DNA from 3 places in the Mesorhizobium sp. L-2-11 genome. Region 2 is predicted to be linked to each of the others. Evidence: riboswitches for the same ligand, from Rfam matches in the RefSeq annotation. Region 2 holds a riboswitch; each other region holds the start of a gene.
What was found. Region 2 has a riboswitch for thiamine pyrophosphate ahead of thiC (phosphomethylpyrimidine synthase ThiC). Riboswitches for the same ligand answer to the same signal wherever they lie in the genome.

Region 1 (5,785 bases), 3.0 Mb from region 2:
CCACAGCGTCCTTCGCGCCCACGAGCACGGCCCACGACCACTCATGGCAGCGTAGTGGCAAATCACAACCTATGCCGGACCAGTATCGGAGGACCTAGCCACACTACTTTGACCATGGCAAGCAAACGCCACATCGCCTGAAGCCGGTTTGGCCGTAAATTATGTCCGCTTCCGGGCAACATCTCGTGATCCTGCGCCAAACGGACCTGCACCGATATAGCGCCGGAAGGCTTCCGGTCCAGCCTTGGTAAAAAAATCGGCGACAGTCCCGGTTGCGGCAACCGTGCCATTATCCAGGAACACCATGTCCTGGCCGATACGGTGGGCGTCCTCCGGCTGATGCGTGACGAACAGCACCGTCATGCGCCGCTCCGCTTGGACGTCGGCTACCAGATCGATCATGTCGTCGCGCAAGGCCGGTCCGAGCGAGGCGAACGGTTCGTCGAGCAAGAGCACCGGCCGGTCGCGCACCAGGACGCGGGCGAGCGCGACGCGCTGCCGCTCGCCGCCGGAGAGTTCGCGCGGCAGGCGCTGTTGCTTGCCGGCAAGGCCGACGCGCTTGAGCGCCGCGGCGATTGCGCCGTGGTCGGCCTCGGTCAGCCTGAGCGACGGCGAGCGGCCAAGACCGACATTTCGTTCGACCGAAAGATGGGCGAAGAGATTGTTTTCCTGGAACACCATCGACACTGGCCGCGCCGAAGGCGGTTTGCCGCCGACGTCGCCGCCACCGATCAGCACGCGTCCCGATTGCGGCGTCTCGAAGCCGGCCACCAGGTTGAGCAGTGTCGATTTTCCCGAGCCGCTCGGCCCCATGATGGCGGTGATCTTCGAGGCGGCGAACCGGACATCGAATAAAAACGGCGCTTCGCCATAGCTGAACGAGACCTTTTCCAGCCGCACAGCCGTACCGTTTTCGCTGTTGAGCGTCATCATCTCTCTCCCCGCCCCAGCCGGTCCGCGGCCAGGACAAGCGCGAGACAGACCAGACCGAGCAGCAATGCCAAGCCGGCCGCGTCCATGGTGCGGTAGCTGCCCATGCGGGCCAGCAAGAGATAAGGCAGCGTCTGCAGGGAGTCGCTGCCAAACAGGGCAATGACGCCGAGATCGCCGAGCGACAAAGCCATGGCGAACGCGAAACCGGTGGCGAGCGGCCGCCGCAGCGACGGCCAGTCGACCAGCCGGAACCGGTTCCAGCCGGAAATGCCAAGCAGCAAACAGAGCCGTTCGTGGCGTTCACTCGCCGCATCATAGCCGGGGCGAATGGCGCGGATGGCAAACGGCATCGCCATCACCGCATTGACGGCGACGACCATGACAGGGGCGATGGCAAAGACGTCGCTGACGGAACGCAGGAGCAGGAACCAGCCGGCGCCGATGACGACGGGCGGTACGACGAGGACGAAGCCGGCGCCGGTATCGGTGGCGTATTCGAGCAGTGTCCTGGCGCCGACGCGACGCCTCAAGGCCAGCGCCCGTCGCGCCATGACCAGCGACAGCGACAGCGACACTGAAAGCAGCGCCGCCAGCAAGGCGAGCACGGCGCTGGTCAGCGTCGCTTGCCGCACCGCGCTCTCGCCCGCCAGCCGGCCGAGATCGGCGCCAAGGCCGGACATCACCGTGGCCGCCATCGGTCCGGCGACGAACAGCAAAGCCAGGATGATCAATGCTGCGTTCAGCACGGTCTCGGCGGCGCCGGCCGAAAAATGCCGGCGCGAAGCCACCGGCAGGTTGGCGTCGCCGACGGTGTTGGCGCCGAGCCGCATCAATGCCAGCACGACGACGAAGGTCAGCGCGATCTGCAGCACTGTCAGCGTCACCGCGCGGGCAGGATCGAAATCGAAACGCAGCGCCTGGTAGATGGCGACCTCCAGCGTCGTCGCACGCGGCCCACCGCCCAGCGTGAGCACGATCGTAAAGGATGTGATGCAGAGCATGAAGACAAGCCCGGCGACGCCCGGCAGCGCCGCGCGCAGCGTCGGCCATTCGATCAGCCGGAAGGCGGGCCTGGCGCCCATACCGAGCTGGCTCGCCAACCGCCACTGGTCGTCCGGCACTGTCCCAAGCGCTTCGAGGAACAGCCGCGTGGCCAGCGGCAGGTTGAAGAAGACATGGGCGACGAGGATGCCGGACAGGCCGTATATGCCCGGCCAGCCCTGGCCGCCAATCGCAGAGAACACGCCGGCGAAATAACCGGCACGGCCATATAGAGCCAGAATGCCGAGTGCTGCGACGATGGCCGGCAGCGCGAGCGGCACGGCGAAGAGCTGCAGGATCAGGCCGCGACCAGGAAAGCGCGGATGCCGCGACAGCGCCCGCGCCACGAACAGCGCCGGCACGACGGAAAGCAGCGTCGACAGAGCCGCCTGCCAGAGCGTGAAGCGGGCGACGCGCAAGAGGTAGGAATCGAAGGCCGACGCGGCCCCGGACGGATCGCGTGCGCCTTCCACGATGAGCCCGGCGAACGCGCCGCCGACCAGCAGCGCAACAGCGGCAAGCGCAATGGTGCCGGCGGTGACGCGGGGGTCGGGTGATTGTGCGCGTTGCACGCTAGACCACCTGACGCGAGATTGTTAGCGAGGATTGCGTTCCTTCGCGCCCCCCTCTGTCCTGCCGGACATCTCCCCCACGAGGGGGGAGATTGGCCGTCACCCACGCGTTAGCCAATCTCCAATCTCGCTGGAGAAGGGCCGGCAATGGAGCTGCCGATCTCCCCCCAAGTGGGGGAGATGTCCGGCAGGACAGAGGGGGGCGCCATAGGGTGATCACCTTGATCAGCTCGCTACGATTACTTGCTCATCACCGACAGCCATTCGTCGACCCAGGCCTTGCGGTTGGCGGCGACTTTTTCGGGGCTGAACAGCAACGTCTTGGTCGGCTTGACGAGCTTGTCGAAAGCCGGATGGAGCGGCTTCTCGGTCTTGCCGGCCGGGAACATCCAGTTAGTCTCGGGAATGACATCCTGGAATTTCGGCCCGGTCATGAAAGTCAGGAACTGTTTCGCCAACGGGTTCTTGGCACCTGATTTGGTGATTCCGGCAACCTCGATCTGCAGATACGCGCCCTCCTCGAAGGACGCCGCCTGGTAGCGTCCGGTGTTTTCGGCGACCATATGATAGGCCGGCGACGTGGTATAGGACAGCACCATCGGCGCCTCGCCCTTGGTGAACAGGCCGTAGGCCTCGCTCCAGCCCGGCGTCACCGTGAGCACCTTTGCCTTAAGCTTGGCCCAGGCTTCCGGCGCCTTGTCGCCATAAACCGACCTCACCCACAACAGCAGGCCGAGACCGGGCGTCGAGGTGCGCGGATCCTGGATGACGATCTTCTCGTCGGCATCGCCCTCGACCAATTCCTTCAGGCTCTTCGGCGGGTTTTTGAGCTTTTCGGTGTCGTAGACGACGGCGAAATAGCCGTAGTCGAACGGCACGAAAACATCGTCGCTCCAGCCGCCCGGCACCTTGGCGTCGATGACGGCGCCATGCGATGAAAACAGGCCGGTGGCCTTGGCTTCCGCCGTCAGATTTGTGTCGAGGCCGAGCACGACGTCGGCTTTAGTCGCGGCCCCTTCCAGTCTGACGCGGTTGAGCAGGGCGACGCCGTCGGCGACCGCGACGAATTCGAGAGTACAGCCGCATTCGGCCTCGAACGCCTTCTTGACCGCCGGGCCTGGACCCCAGTCGGCGGTGAAGCTCTCATAGGTATAGACGGTGAGTTTTTCCTGCGCGGATGCCTGCCCGATGCCTGCGAGAATGGTTGCCGCGAGCAGCACTGCCGAAACAAGTGTGTATAAAAACGTGCGCATCGGCGCCTCCTTCGTTGGCGTTGAAGGGAATTGAGGCGTCGGCTTGTCCGAAACGTCTAATCCCTCCGCCGGTACAAACCGGATCAGGTTCAGCGGGTTGGCAGGTTGCCTCTCAGCTGGTCCGCGAAGATCGCGTCCAGCACCCCGTTAGAGCGTTTCGACACATAGGCCCGGTCCAACTGCGGCGCAAGCGCAAGTTTGTCGGGCGCAAGCAAGTTTGCCGGCCCATCCGGAACGCGGCCTTCCGTTTCGCAAGCAGGGCTGGTAAGGGCCACGCATATGAGCAAATTCACCATCCTGCTTGGCGGCGACCTTATCCGCACGCCGCTACTCGACCGCCAGGTCGAAGGCACGCGTGTCATCGCCGCCGACGCCGGCATCAACCATGCCCGGACGCTGAGCCTGACGCCGGAACTCTGGGTCGGCGACTTCGATTCGGTGCCGGCGGATTTGCCGGACGAGCTCGCCGCCGTGCCGCGCCAGGTGTTTCCGGCAGAAAAGGACAAGACCGACGGCGAACTGGCTATCGCCGCTGCGCTCGAACGTGGCGCGACCAGCCTCGTGCTGGCCGGCGCGTTCGGCGGCAAGCGCACTGACCACGCATTCCTGCACCTGGCGCTCAGCGTCCGGCTGGCCGAGGCAGGGACAGAGGTGCTTTTGACCAGTGGCGCACAGGAAGGCGTCCCCTTGCTTCCCGGAAAGGCCGGCTTCGACTACGCCGACGGCATGCTGTTTTCGATTCTCGGTTTCTCCGACCTTGGCGGCCTGACCGTGAGCGGCGCCAAATGGCCGCTGAACCATGTCGAGGTGGCGTTCGGCTCGTCGCTGACCATTTCGAACGAGGTCAAGGGCCGGCTCGAAATCGCGCTGGGCAGCGGCCGCGCGCTGCTGCTCGCCCATCCATTTCCCCTGCCTGAGAGCTGACATGGCGCCGCCGCTTCTCAATCTCGACGGGATAAAACTGACCTTCGGTGGCACGCCGCTGCTCGACGGGGCGGAACTGACGGCGTCGGCGGGTGACAAGATCGCTCTGGTCGGCCGCAACGGCTCGGGCAAGTCGACGTTGCTGAAGATCGCTGCGGGATTGATCGAGCCGCAGGATGGCGAAGTGTTCCGCCAGCCTTCGGCAACAGTGCGCTACCTGCCGCAAATGCCCGACATGGATGGTTACGCCAGCGTCCGCGCCTATGTCGAGGCGGGGCTCGGACCTGCCGACGATCCCTACCGCGCCACCTATCTGATGGAGCATCTCGGACTGTCCGGCGAAGAACGGCCGAACGATCTCTCCGGCGGCGAAGCCCGCCGTGCTGCCCTTGCCCGCGTCATGGCGCCGGAGCCCGACATTCTCCTCCTCGACGAGCCGACCAACCATCTCGACCTGTCGGTCATCGAATGGCTGGAGGAGGAGCTTGCCCGCACCTCTTCGGCGCTGATCGTCATCTCGCACGACCGCCGCTTCCTCGAGCGCGTGTCGCGCGCCACCATCTGGCTCGATCGCGGCCAGACCCGCAGGCTGGACAACGGCTTTGGCCATTTCGAGGAATGGCGCGACACCGTGCTGGAAGAAGAAGAGCGCGAGCAGCACAAGCTTGGCCGCCAGATCGTGCGCGAGGAGCACTGGTTGCGCTATGGCGTGACCGCAAGGCGCAAGCGCAACATGCGCCGGCTCGGCGAATTGCAGACCATGCGCCAGCGCTTTCGCGGCCATCGCGGCGCCGAGGGTGCGGCGACCATGGTGGCCAGCGACGCCGCCGAATCCGGCAAGCTGGTGATCGAGGCCCGGAACATCGAGAAGAGCTTTGGCGACCTCACTGTGGTCAAGGGTTTCTCGACCCGCATCCAGCGCGGTGACCGCGTCGGCCTGGTCGGCCCGAACGGCGTCGGCAAGACGACGCTGCTGAAGATGCTGACCGGCGAATTGAAGCCGGACTCGGGCACGGTGCGGCTCGGCACCAATCTGGAGATCGCCACGCTCGACCAGAAACG
Region 2 (5,785 bases):
AGCCTCGGCGAGGTTCTTGACGCGAAGCTGCACCAGCCTGACGCCGAGCGGCGCCAGCCTTTCAATCCAGGCGGCGCTATCGACGATCAGATAAAAAGGATCGAGTTTCATTGAAAGACTGCCCGGCCAATTGTCGGCGTCGATGGGACGGCGAGGTCACGCGGCTCGAGCAGGCCCGAGCGATACGCCTCACGGCCGGCATCGACCGCCTTGCCGAACGCGCGCGCCATGCCGACCGGATCGGCGGCCTTGGCCACTGCCGTGTTGAGGAGCACCGCGTCGAAGCCGAGTTCCATCACGAGAGCCGCGTGAGATGGGCGGCCGAGGCCCGCATCCACGATCAGCGGGACATCCGGGAAATGGCCTCGCATCGAGCGGAGCGCGGTGACATTTACCGGTCCAAGCGCAGAACCGATCGGCGCGCACCAGGGCATGAGCACCCTGCATCCGGCTTCCAGCAATCGCTCGGCGACGACGAGATCGTCTGTCGTATAAGGAAATACTGCAAACCCGTCTTCGCACAGGATTCGCGCGGCCTCGACCAAGCCGAAGACATCCGGCTGCAGCGTATCATGATTGCCGATCACCTCGAGCTTGATCCAGTTCGTGCCAAAAACCTCGCGCGCCATCTTTGCGGTCGTGACGGCTTCCTTGACGGAGTGACAACCGGCGGTGTTGGGCAGGACATGCAGCCGCAGCGATTGGATAAGCGACCAGAATTTCTCGCCACCCTTGCCGCCGGCCATTTCGCGGCGCAATGAGACGGTCACCGCGGACGCACAGGATGCCTTGACCGCATCGGCAAGAATGGCGGGCGAGGGGTACTGTGCGGTGCCGAGAAGCAGGCGCGACGAAAGCTTGGTTCCGTAAAGCTCGATCACGTTACTAACCTCCTTGCATGGGTGAGAGAATCTCGATCCGGTCGCCGTCCTTCAGCTGGAACAGCGCCCGCTCAGTCGCGTGCACAAGCTCGCTGTTCACGGCCGTTGCAAGCCAGTTGCCTTCGTAGTCAAGCGCCACCAGAAGCTCCGCCAGGGTGGCGGCGGCGAGCTCATGCGCTTCGCCGTTGACCGTCAGTTTCATCAGCAAATTCCACCGGTTTGTCAGAATCGAAAACAAGGTCGGCCGCCCGGCGCGCCATGGCGGGGGCCAGAAGGAAACCATGGCGGTAGAGCCCATTGATCGCGACGGTTCTGCCATGCGCTTCGACGCGCGGCAGGTTGTCGGAAAACGCCGGGCGAATGCCGACGCCCGTCTCAACGATCGCGGCCTCGCCGAAGGCGGGATGAACCGAATAGGCGGCGTTCAGGAGTTCCATCATCGCCCGTACCGTGACCGGCTCCGTGGACAGGCTCTCGACCATCGTTGCACCCGCCATGAAATGGTGGTCGGCGCGCGGCGCCAGATAGAGCGGCAAACGCGGGTGCAGCAGCCTGACCGGGCGCGACAGCGAGATGTCGGGTGTACGCAGGATCAGCATCTCGCCGCGAACGCCGCGAAGCCTTTCATCGCTGGACGCCATTCCCATGCAGTCGATCTCGCGGCCGAATCCCGTCATGTGCCGGGCGTCCACTCCGAAGCGGAACTCGACGCCGCTTCCGGCGAGTTTTTCATGCAGCGCCGCCATGGCACGGCGTGGGTCGAGATGGGCTTCGCCCGGGAAGAACAGCCCGCGTCGGAAGCGGCCGGCAAGATCGGGTTCCAGGAGCGCGATTTCGTCTTCGTCGACCCGCCGATGACCCGACGTGCGGCTTGCAAACCGGTCGAGTTCGCCCGCATCCCGCGGCATTGCCAAAACGAGCGTTCCCGCCCGCGTGACATGACCCGGCAGCACCGCATCCCACCAGTCGGCGGCATCGCGTCCGAGATCCAGCACCGGCTGCTCGGCGCTTTCGCGTTCGCACCAGGGCGCCAGCATGCCGCCGGCCATCCATGATGCGTTGTCACCGAGGCCATGCCGGGTCTCGGCAATGGTTACCGCAGCACCGCGGGCGGCGAGTTCGAAGGCGGCGGTGAGGCCGGCGACGCCGGCCCCTTTGACCAGCAGCTTCATGACGGCTCCGGCACCTTCGGCATCGGCGGTTCGCCGTCCACCGGCATATAAAGGTTGCCGCCCTCGCGGTACTTCGCCGCCATCGCCGCCATGCCCTCTTTCTGCGCCTCGGCCCGAATGTCGTGGGAGATGCGCATCGAGCAGAATTTCGGCCCGCACATCGAGCAGAAATGCGCCAGCTTGTGCGCCTCCTTCGGCAAGGTCTCGTCGTGGAAGGAGCGCGCGGTTTCGGGGTCGAGCGACAGGTTGAACTGGTCTTCCCAACGAAACTCGAACCGCGCCCGCGACAGCGCATCGTCGCGGAGCTTCGCTGTCGGATGACCCTTGGCGAGGTCGGCGGCGTGCGCGGCTATCTTGTAGGTGATGACGCCCGTCTTGACGTCGTTGCGGTCGGGGAGACCGAGATGCTCCTTGGGCGTGACATAGCAGAGCATCGCCGTGCCGTACCAGCCGATCATCGCCGCGCCGATGCCTGAGGTGATGTGGTCGTAGCCGGGTGCGATGTCGGTGGTCAGCGGCCCAAGCGTGTAGAAGGGCGCCTCGCCGCAGACTTCGAGCTGCCTGTCCATGTTCTCCTTGATCTTGTGCATGGGAACATGGCCCGGCCCCTCGATCATGACCTGGCAATCCTTGGCCCAGGCGACCTTTGTTAACTCGCCGAGCGTTTCCAGTTCGGCGAACTGCGCCGCGTCGTTGGCGTCGGCGATCGAGCCGGGACGAAGGCCGTCGCCGAGCGAGAACGACACGTCGTAGGCTCTGGCGATGTCGCAGATTTCCTCGAAATGCTCGTAGAGGAAGCTTTCGCGGTGATGATGCAGGCACCATTTCGCCATGATGGAACCACCTCTACTGACGATGCCGGTGACCCGGTCGACCGTCAGCGGGATGTAGTGCAGCCGCACACCGGCATGGATGGTGAAATAGTCGACGCCCTGTTCGGCCTGTTCGATCAGCGTATCGCGGTAGATTTCCCAGGTCAGGTCCTCGGCGATCCCTCCGACCTTCTCAAGCGCCTGGTAGAGCGGCACGGTTCCGATCGGCACCGGCGAATTGCGGACGATCCACTCGCGGATGTTGTGGATGTTGCGACCGGTCGACAGGTCCATGACCGTGTCGGCTCCCCAGCGGATCGCCCAGACCATTTTTTCGACCTCTTCGGCCATCGACGAGGTGACGGCTGAATTGCCGATATTGGCATTGATCTTGACTAGGAAATTGCGGCCGATGATCATCGGCTCGCTCTCCGGATGGTTGATGTTGGCTGGAATGATAGCCCGCCCACGCGCCACCTCGTCGCGCACGAATTCCGGCGTGACGAAGTCCGGGATCGCCGCGCCGAAAGACTCGCCGTCGCGCTGTAACCCGCCGCGAAAACTCTCGCGGCCGAGATTCTCGCGAATGGCGACGAACTCCATTTCGGGGGTGATGATCCCGGCGCGCGCATAGGCAAGCTGCGTCACCGCTTTGCCCGTTTTTGCCTTTAGCGGCCGGTGGCGCATGGGAAACTCCGGCGTCAGGCGCTCACCTGACGCGAAGCCGTTGTCCTCCGGCCTGACACTGCGGCCATCGTGAAATTCGACGTCACCGCGCGCCGTCACCCATTCATGGCGAAACCTGGCGAGGCCCTTTTCGATGCTGGTTTCGACAGACGGATCCGTAAAGGGGCCGGACGGATCGTAAACGGTGACAGGCGGTTCGCCTGCAGTCGGATGGACGGCGATTTCCCGCATCGGCACCCTGATCTGCGGGTGAATCAGGCCGGGTTTGTGGATTTTCCTCGAGGCGGGCAGCGGTCCCGTCGAAACGGCGGGGGCGATGGCATTCATTTGAGGCTCCTTTGCTCAAGCATTGGAGACCCAGTTCTGTGCCGGAAGGATGAAAAGACGCTTCTGCCTGCCTGCTTACAGGATTTCGGGCCGCAAAGCGCTTGCACCGTCCCTACGCCAGTATGAACTGGATCAGGTTCAACGGGTCACTGCGCCGCGAAAGCCAGCAGTATCTCAGCCCCTTGCCGGGACCCCCCTGGTGAATGGGTCAAATTGAGCGGGCGATCGCCATTTTGTCAAGCGCATTCGGTCCATCAATCGGCAACGCTAGCTGGGCGCGCGCGGACAATCGAGGCCGATATCCAGGAACTATTGAGCCTGCGTAAGCCATTTGGGCTTAGGCACAGCCTGCAACAGGCTTTGCGTATATTCGTGGCGAGGCGCCCCGAACAGCGCCGCGGTTTGGCCTTCCTCGACAATCTTTCCGTCTTTCATGACCATGATCCGGTCGGCGAAATGGCGCACGATCGGCAGGTCGTGGGTGATGAAAATATAGGAGAGGCCGAGCCTGGTCCTGAGGTCGGCCAGAAGATCGATCACCTGCGCCTGGATAGAGACGTCGAGCGCCGAAACCGCCTCATCGCAGACGATCAGTTCCGGCTCGCTGGCAAGCGCGCGCGCAATGGCGATGCGCTGTCGCTGGCCGCCGGAAAACTGGTGCGGGTAGCGCTCGGCGTGCTCTGGCAACAGCCCAACCAATTCCAGCAGCTCTGCCACTCGAGCCTTCCACCTGTTCTTCGGCAGGATATCGCGGTGGATCACCCAGGGTTCGGAAATGATCGAATAAACGCGCATGCGCGGATTCATCGATCCGTGCGGATCCTGGAAGACCATCTGGACCTTGCGCCGAAACGCCATAAGGCGCTTGCCGTTCATGTCGAAGATGTTCTCACCGGCAAAGACCGCCTTGCCGGCGCTTGGCGCGTTCAGGCCTAACAGCATGCGCGCGACGCTCGATTTGCCGGAGCCGGACTCGCCGACGATGCCGAGCGTTTCGCCTCTCCTGACCTCGAAGCTTATGTCGTCCACCGCCTTGAACGTCCGTTTGCTGCTGAAAGCTCCGGAAGCAAGCTCATAGTGCTTGGTAAGATGTTCCACCTTGAGCAGCGTCTCGCCGGCGATCGCCGTCGAACGCCTGTTTGGCGCCTCCGCTGCGTTGCCGTGGGGCAGGGCGGCGATGAGGCGGCTTGTATAGGCGTGCTGCGGATTGCTGAAGACTGCCTTGGCGATACCCGTCTCGACGACCTTGCCGGCGTTCATGACGATGATCCGGTCCGCCATGGACGCGGCGACTTCGAGGTCGTGGGTGATCATGATCAACGCCATGCCGGTTTCGCGCTGGAGATCGCGCAGCAGATCGAGGATCTGCGCTTGCACGCTGACGTCCAGAGCGGTCGTCGGCTCGTCGGCGATCAGGATGTCCGGTTTCAGCGCGATCGCCATGGCAATCATCACGCGCTGGCGCTGTCCGCCCGAGAACTGATGCGGATAGAAGTCGACGCGCGTTTGCGGATGTGGAATGCCGACGCGCCGAAGCAGTTCTATCGCCTTGGCGCGTGCGTCCTTGCCGCTTCCCGCGCCGTGGCTCTCAAACACCTCCTGGATCTGGCGCCCCACCGTATAGACGGGGTTCAGGTAGGCGAGCGGATCCTGAAAGATCATCGCAATCCTGCGGCCGTTGATGCTTCTGCGCGCCTCGGCGCCGAGGCCTGCCAGTTCGACGCCGTCGAACCGGCAGGAGCCGGCCACGATATCGCCTGGCGGACAGTCGACGAGATCCATCACCGTGCTGGTGCTGACGCTTTTTCCCGAACCGCTTTCGCCGAGGATCACCAGCGTTTCGCCACGGCTGACGTGGAAATAGACGTCGTCGACGGCGCGTACCGGCTCATCATCCGAAAGGAAA
Region 3 (5,785 bases), 1.6 Mb from region 2:
GGCCGGCGAAGGATATTGAGCGGTGCCGAGAAGCAGACGCGACGGAAGCTCGGTTCCATAAAGCTCGAACATGGTCTAACCTCCCTGCATGGGTGAGAGGATTTCGATCCGGTCGCCTTCGCTCAACTGGAATTCCGCCCGCTTGGCTTTGTGCACGAGGTCGCTGTTGACGGCAGTGGCGAGCCAATCGCCCTCATAGTCGAGCGCGGTAAGCAGCTCCGCCAGCGTGGTGGCGGCAACCTCATGCGCTTCGCCGTTGACCATCAGTTTCATGAGTACGTTCCTTGGTTCCGTCTTGATTGAAAACCAGGTCGGCAGCCTGGCGCGCCATGGCGGGGGCGAGGAGAAAACCGTGGCGATAGAGCCCATTGATCGCGACGGTGTCTCCGCTCGTTTCGACGCGGGGCAGGTTGTCGGGAAAGGCCGGACGAACGCCGACACCGGTTTCAACGATCTCGGCCTCGCCAAAGGCCGGATGGAGGGCATAGGCGGCACCCAGCAGCTCCATCATGGAACGCGCCGTGACCGGCCCGGCGGACTGGCTTTCAATCATCGTCGCGCCGATCATGAAACGGTGGTTGGTGCGCGGCACCATGTAGAGCGGAAAGCGCGGATGAAGCAGCCGGACCGGGCGCGACAGCGAAATGTCAGGCGTGCGCAGGATCAGCATCTCGCCGCGAACGCCGCGCAGCCTGTCGTCGACCGCCGCCATCCCCGTGCAGTCGATCTGGCGATCGAAACCGGAAACCTGCCGGGCGTCGGCGCCGAAGTGGAATTCGCCCCCCATGGCTGTGAGCTTTTCATGGAGTGCCGCCATCGCCTGGCGCGGGTCGAGATGAGCCTCATCGGGAAACAGCAATCCTCGCCGGAAGCGACCGGCAAGGTCGGGCTCCAGCAGCGCGATTTCGTCTTCGTCGACACGCCGATGGCCTGACGTGCGGCTGGCGAAGCGGTCGAGCTCGCCCGCATCGCGCGGCGCGGCCACGACCAGTGTTCCGGCCCGCGTCACCTGGCCGGGCGTCGCCGCATCCCACCAGTCGGCGGCATCGCGTCCGAGATCCAGCACCGGCTGCTCGGCGCTTTCACGCTCGCACCATGGCGCCAGCATGCCGCCGGCGAACCACGATGCATTGCCGCCAAGGGTCTGTCGAATCTCGGCGACTGTGACCGTCGCGCCGCGGGCGGCGAGTTCGAAGGCGGCGGTGAGGCCGGCGACGCCGGCCCCTTTGACCAACACCTTCATGATGGTTTCGGCGCCTCTGGCATGAGCGCTACGCCGGTCTCGTCAGCCGGCATGTAGAGATCGCCACCCTCACGGTATTTCGCCGCCATCGCCGCCATGCCCTCCTTTTGTGCTTCGGCGCGAATGTCGTGGGAGATGCGCATGGAGCAGAATTTCGGCCCGCACATCGAGCAGAAATGTGCCACCTTGTGCGCCTCCTTGGGCAAGGTCTGGTCGTGGAAGGACCGCGCCGTTTCGGGATCGAGCGACAGGTTGAACTGGTCCTCCCAGCGGAACTCGAAGCGCGCGCGGGAAAGGGCATCATCCCTGACTTTCGCCGCCGGATGGCCCTTCGCCAGATCGGCGGCATGGGCGGCGATCTTGTAGGTGATCACGCCAATCTTGACGTCGTTGCGATCGGGAAGGCCGAGATGCTCCTTGGGCGTGACGTAGCAGAGCATGGCGGTGCCGAACCAGCCGATCATGGCGGCGCCGATACCTGAGGTGATGTGGTCATAGCCCGGCGCGATGTCGGTCGTCAGCGGTCCAAGCGTGTAGAAGGGCGCCTCGCCGCAGACGGCGAGCTGCTTGTCCATGTTTTCCTTGATCTTGTGCATCGGCACGTGGCCGGGGCCCTCGATCATCACCTGACAATCCTTGGCCCAGGCGATCTTCGTCAGCTCGCCGAGCGTTTCCAGCTCGGCGAATTGCGCCGCGTCGTTGGCGTCGGCTATCGAGCCGGGGCGAAGGCCGTCGCCGAGCGAGAAGGACACGTCATAGGCGCGGCAGATGTCGCAGATCTCCGCGAAATGCTCGTAGAGGAAGCTTTCGCGGTGATGGTGCAGGCACCATTTGGCCATGATCGAACCACCTCGGGAGACTATGCCGGTGACCCGGTTAACTGTCAGCGGGATGTAGTGCAGCCGCACGCCGGCGTGGATGGTGAAATAGTCCACGCCCTGTTCGGCCTGCTCGATCAGCGTGTCGCGGTAGACCTCCCAGGTCAGGTCCTCGGCAATGCCGTTGACCTTTTCGAGCGCCTGATAGAGCGGCACCGTGCCGATCGGCACCGGTGCATTGCGCACGATCCATTCGCGGATGTTGTGGATGTTGCGGCCAGTCGACAGGTCCATCACCGTGTCGGCGCCCCAGCGGATCGCCCACACCATTTTCTCGACCTCCTCGGCCATCGAGGAAGTGACCGCCGAGTTGCCGATATTGGCGTTGATCTTGACCAGGAAATTGCGACCGATGATCATCGGCTCGCTCTCGGGATGATTGATGTTGGCAGGAATGATCGCCCGCCCGCGCGCCACCTCGTCGCGCACGAATTCCGGCGTGACGAAGTCTGGGATCGCCGCGCCGAAGGCTTCCCCGTCACGCTCAAGCTTGCCGCGCAGGATCTCGCGGCCGAGGTTCTCGCGGATGGCGACGAACTCCATTTCGGGCGTGATGATGCCGGCGCGCGCATAGGCAAGCTGGGTCACCGCCTTGCCTGCCTTGGCCCTGAGCGGCCGGTTGCGAATGGGGAATTCCGGCGTCAGGCGCTCGCCGGTGGCGAACCCATTGTCTTCCGGCCGGACATGGCGGCCGTCATAGGCTTCGACATCGCCGCGCGCCGTGACCCATTCGTGGCGAAGCCGGACAAGTCCCTTTTCGATGCTGGTTTCGACAGTCGGGTCTGTATAGGGGCCGGATGGATCGTAGACGATGACGGCCGGCTCGCCGGCCGTCGGATGGACGGAAATTTCGCGCATCGGAACCCTGATCTGCGGGTGGATGGCACCGGGCTTGTGGATCTTTCGTGAGGCGGGCAGCGGTCCCGTCGACACGGCGGGTGTGAGGGCATTCATCTTGAGGCTCCTTTGCTCATGCATTGGAGACCCAGTTCTGTGCCGGAAGGATGAAAAGACGCTTTTGTCGACCTGCCGAAACAGGACCTCGGGTGTAAACTCCCGCAAAGCGCTTGCACCGTCCCTACGCCAGTATGAACTGGATCAGGTTCAACGGGTCACTGCGCCGCGAAAGCCAGCAGTATCTCAGCCCCTTGCCGGGACTCCCCTGGTGAATGCGTCGAATTGAATGGGCCGGCGCTATTTTGTCAAGCGCATTCGTCCCGCAGCGGTGATCGACGACCAAACAAACCCAGCGGAAAAGGATGCTAGCATCGAGAGCAAGTGACGTCCCAGAGCAGCGGTGAAGCGCCCCCAATAAGGCGAGGCCTCATGCGGATTCGGTGCCTTTTCCAGCACGGTATTTTCGGGGCTTTCCGGAACGACGCTGCTGCCACCCAGTTGGGTGAGATTGTTATAGATGTCTGTCTTGCTCGTCGTCGGCAATCCTTCCGCTTCGGCTAGACGCCCCGTTTGTTCCCCCAGAGCAGAACATGAAGCTGCGGCAGTACACGCGCCTCGAACCACCTGTCACGGGTCACCTTTTCAACCAGCCATTCCATGCGCCTCATCACACCGGCCATGTCGATGAACGCGTCTTCGTCGCCGGGACGCGGCGGCGTGTGATTGCCGGGCTGCAGATAGACGGGTAATTGCGGGTAGCGCGCCGCGGCGTCTTTGGCATAGGCATAGTCATCATCGTCGAAGACAACGAGCTTGAGCGCCATCTGCGGCTTATCCTGCGCCGCCTCTAAGCAGGCGTCGAACGCGGCCCAATCTGTCGTCATTTCGCTTGAGGGCGGCTTGGGGCTTAGTACCAGCACGTCGAGATCCGCGAACCATTGCTTAGACACCGAGCCTTGGGTTTCCAATGCAAAACGGTAGCCCTCACCATGCCCGCGGTCGATCAACTGGCCAAGCGGCTGGATGGCCGGATTGCCGCCCGACAGCGATACCATCACGGGCTGACCGCCGGAAAGCGCAATGACCTTTTGCCAAACCGCGTCGGGAGACATCATCTCCCAATCATGGCGGAAGCGACGGTCCACCGCATGCAGGCTGTCGCACCAGGAACAGCGATAATCGCACCCGCCGGTTCTTACGAACACCGTCGGCAAGCCGATCAGCACGCCTTCGCCCTGAATGGTCGGCCCAAAAATCTCGCTCACCCGGATTCCGGGATGCAACGCGCAAGTCATGGTCGGTATTCCGCCCAGGTTTTCGGCGTCTCGCTCACCCGCACGGCGGAGGTTTCGGGTAGCCGCATCTTGCACCAGTGGTAGAAGTGCCTGGCCAGACATTCCGCTGTGGCATGGTCATGCCCCAGCACGTCGTTAAGATGCCGATGGTCGAACGTCCCATCGATGTAGTGCTTGAACGCCGCCAGATCTTGGTAGTCGCGCACAAAGCCGTGTTCGTCCAGTTCGCCACCTGAAAGCTCCACGACGACGACGTAGTTGTGGCCGTGCAGGCGTGCGCACTGATGATCGGATGGCAAGGAGGTGAGCTGATGCGAGGCCGAGAAGTGGAACTCTTTGGTAATGCGGAACATCACGCGCTCGTTGTCTGGATAGCGTGGAGCCAGAAGTCTGCATCCTCATAATCTGTCGGGTCGGTGATGCCGGCCAGATCGAATGCTTCGCGCCGTTCGACGCATGTCCCGCAGCGACCGCAATGACGTGCACCGCCCTTGTAGCAGGACCACGTCGCCTCGAACGGTGTGGCGTACTTTGCCCCCTCGCTGACGATGTCGGCCTTCGACATATTCACATACGGAGCGTACAGGCGGATATCGGCGTAGCCTGCGAGGGCATGGTTCTGCATCGTCTGAAAGGCGTCGATAAAAGCGGGCCGGCAATCTGGATAGATGAAATGATCTCCGCCGTGGACGGCAGTGGCCACCGCATCGGCCTGCTGCGCGGCGGCAACCCCGAAGGCGATGGCCAGCATGATGGCGTTCCTATTCGGCACCACCGTGATCCTCATGGAGTCTTCGGCATAGTGCCCGTCGGGCACGTCCACGTTATCAGTCAGCGCCGAGCCGCTCAGGTTCCGGCCGACATCGCGGATATCGACGATCTGGTGCGGAACACCCAGCCGCTTGGCGCACATAGCGGCAAAGCCGAGTTCCTTTTTGTGCCTCTGGCCGTAATCGAACGAAAGCAGGCCAATGAGTTTCTGCTCGGTCGCCACCTTGTGAGCGAGCGAAACAGAGTCCAATCCGCCGGAGCAGATGACGAGGGCATTCATGGTTTGAATCCTTGTTTTGACCGGGTAAGGCTGCGACCGGAGATTTCTCTGCGTTCCCACTACTCCACGGAGCCGGTTTTGTGAATGGGGTGCACGCGATTGAGCCCACGTACCTTGTTGTCAGCGTCCCCAGGATGACTTTGCACGCGACTTGTCGCGTATCTTCGACCGCTGGGGTGCTGACGCCGGCACTGCGTATATAGGCGTATAGACGATGCAGAAATCACTGCCGTGGCCCAGCAGCATTCCCGACACACCTTCGGCTTGTCCGGTTTGCCCCAGAACATGACGTCCCGAGTTTCGGCGACAACGCAAGGGTCGACCGGCAGTCCAGTCAAAGGCTTCTGCCTCGTGCTTTGCCGTTTTCTGGTCTGCGCATAGATCGCCTCGAGCCGCCGCGCCTCGTCATTGGTCAGAGCTG

Region 1: it holds a riboswitch for thiamine pyrophosphate, as region 2 does, so the genes downstream of both, thiB (thiamine ABC transporter substrate binding subunit) here and thiC (phosphomethylpyrimidine synthase ThiC) in region 2, are expected to answer to the same signal.
Region 3: it holds a riboswitch for thiamine pyrophosphate, as region 2 does, so the genes downstream of both, thiC (phosphomethylpyrimidine synthase ThiC) here and thiC (phosphomethylpyrimidine synthase ThiC) in region 2, are expected to answer to the same signal.

What each region holds. Positions count from the first base shown of each region.
Region 1 is NZ_AP023257.1:1,147,336-1,153,120, reverse strand. Features, by position in the region: gene thiQ (thiamine ABC transporter ATP-binding protein) at 160-933, opposite strand; gene thiP (thiamine/thiamine pyrophosphate ABC transporter permease) at 930-2,546, opposite strand; gene thiB (thiamine ABC transporter substrate binding subunit) at 2,786-3,799, opposite strand; TPP riboswitch at 3,843-3,956, opposite strand; gene JG739_RS05470 (thiamine diphosphokinase) at 4,079-4,723, shown strand; gene JG739_RS05465 (ABC-F family ATP-binding cassette domain-containing protein) at 4,725-5,785, shown strand, end outside.
Region 2 is NZ_AP023257.1:4,846,566-4,852,350, reverse strand. Features, by position in the region: gene JG739_RS23335 (thiamine phosphate synthase) at 1-111, opposite strand, end outside; gene JG739_RS23330 (thiazole synthase) at 108-881, opposite strand; gene thiS (sulfur carrier protein ThiS) at 886-1,083, opposite strand; gene thiO (glycine oxidase ThiO) at 1,052-2,053, opposite strand; gene thiC (phosphomethylpyrimidine synthase ThiC) at 2,050-3,879, opposite strand; TPP riboswitch at 3,971-4,087, opposite strand; gene JG739_RS23310 (ABC transporter ATP-binding protein) at 4,189-5,785, opposite strand, start outside.
Region 3 is NZ_AP023257.1:6,428,883-6,434,667, forward strand. Features, by position in the region: gene JG739_RS30525 (thiazole synthase) at 1-72, opposite strand, end outside; gene thiS (sulfur carrier protein ThiS) at 76-273, opposite strand; gene thiO (glycine oxidase ThiO) at 242-1,243, opposite strand; gene thiC (phosphomethylpyrimidine synthase ThiC) at 1,240-3,075, opposite strand; TPP riboswitch at 3,179-3,295, opposite strand; gene queE (7-carboxy-7-deazaguanine synthase QueE) at 3,576-4,313, opposite strand; gene queD (6-carboxytetrahydropterin synthase QueD) at 4,310-4,666, opposite strand; gene queC (7-cyano-7-deazaguanine synthase QueC) at 4,666-5,364, opposite strand.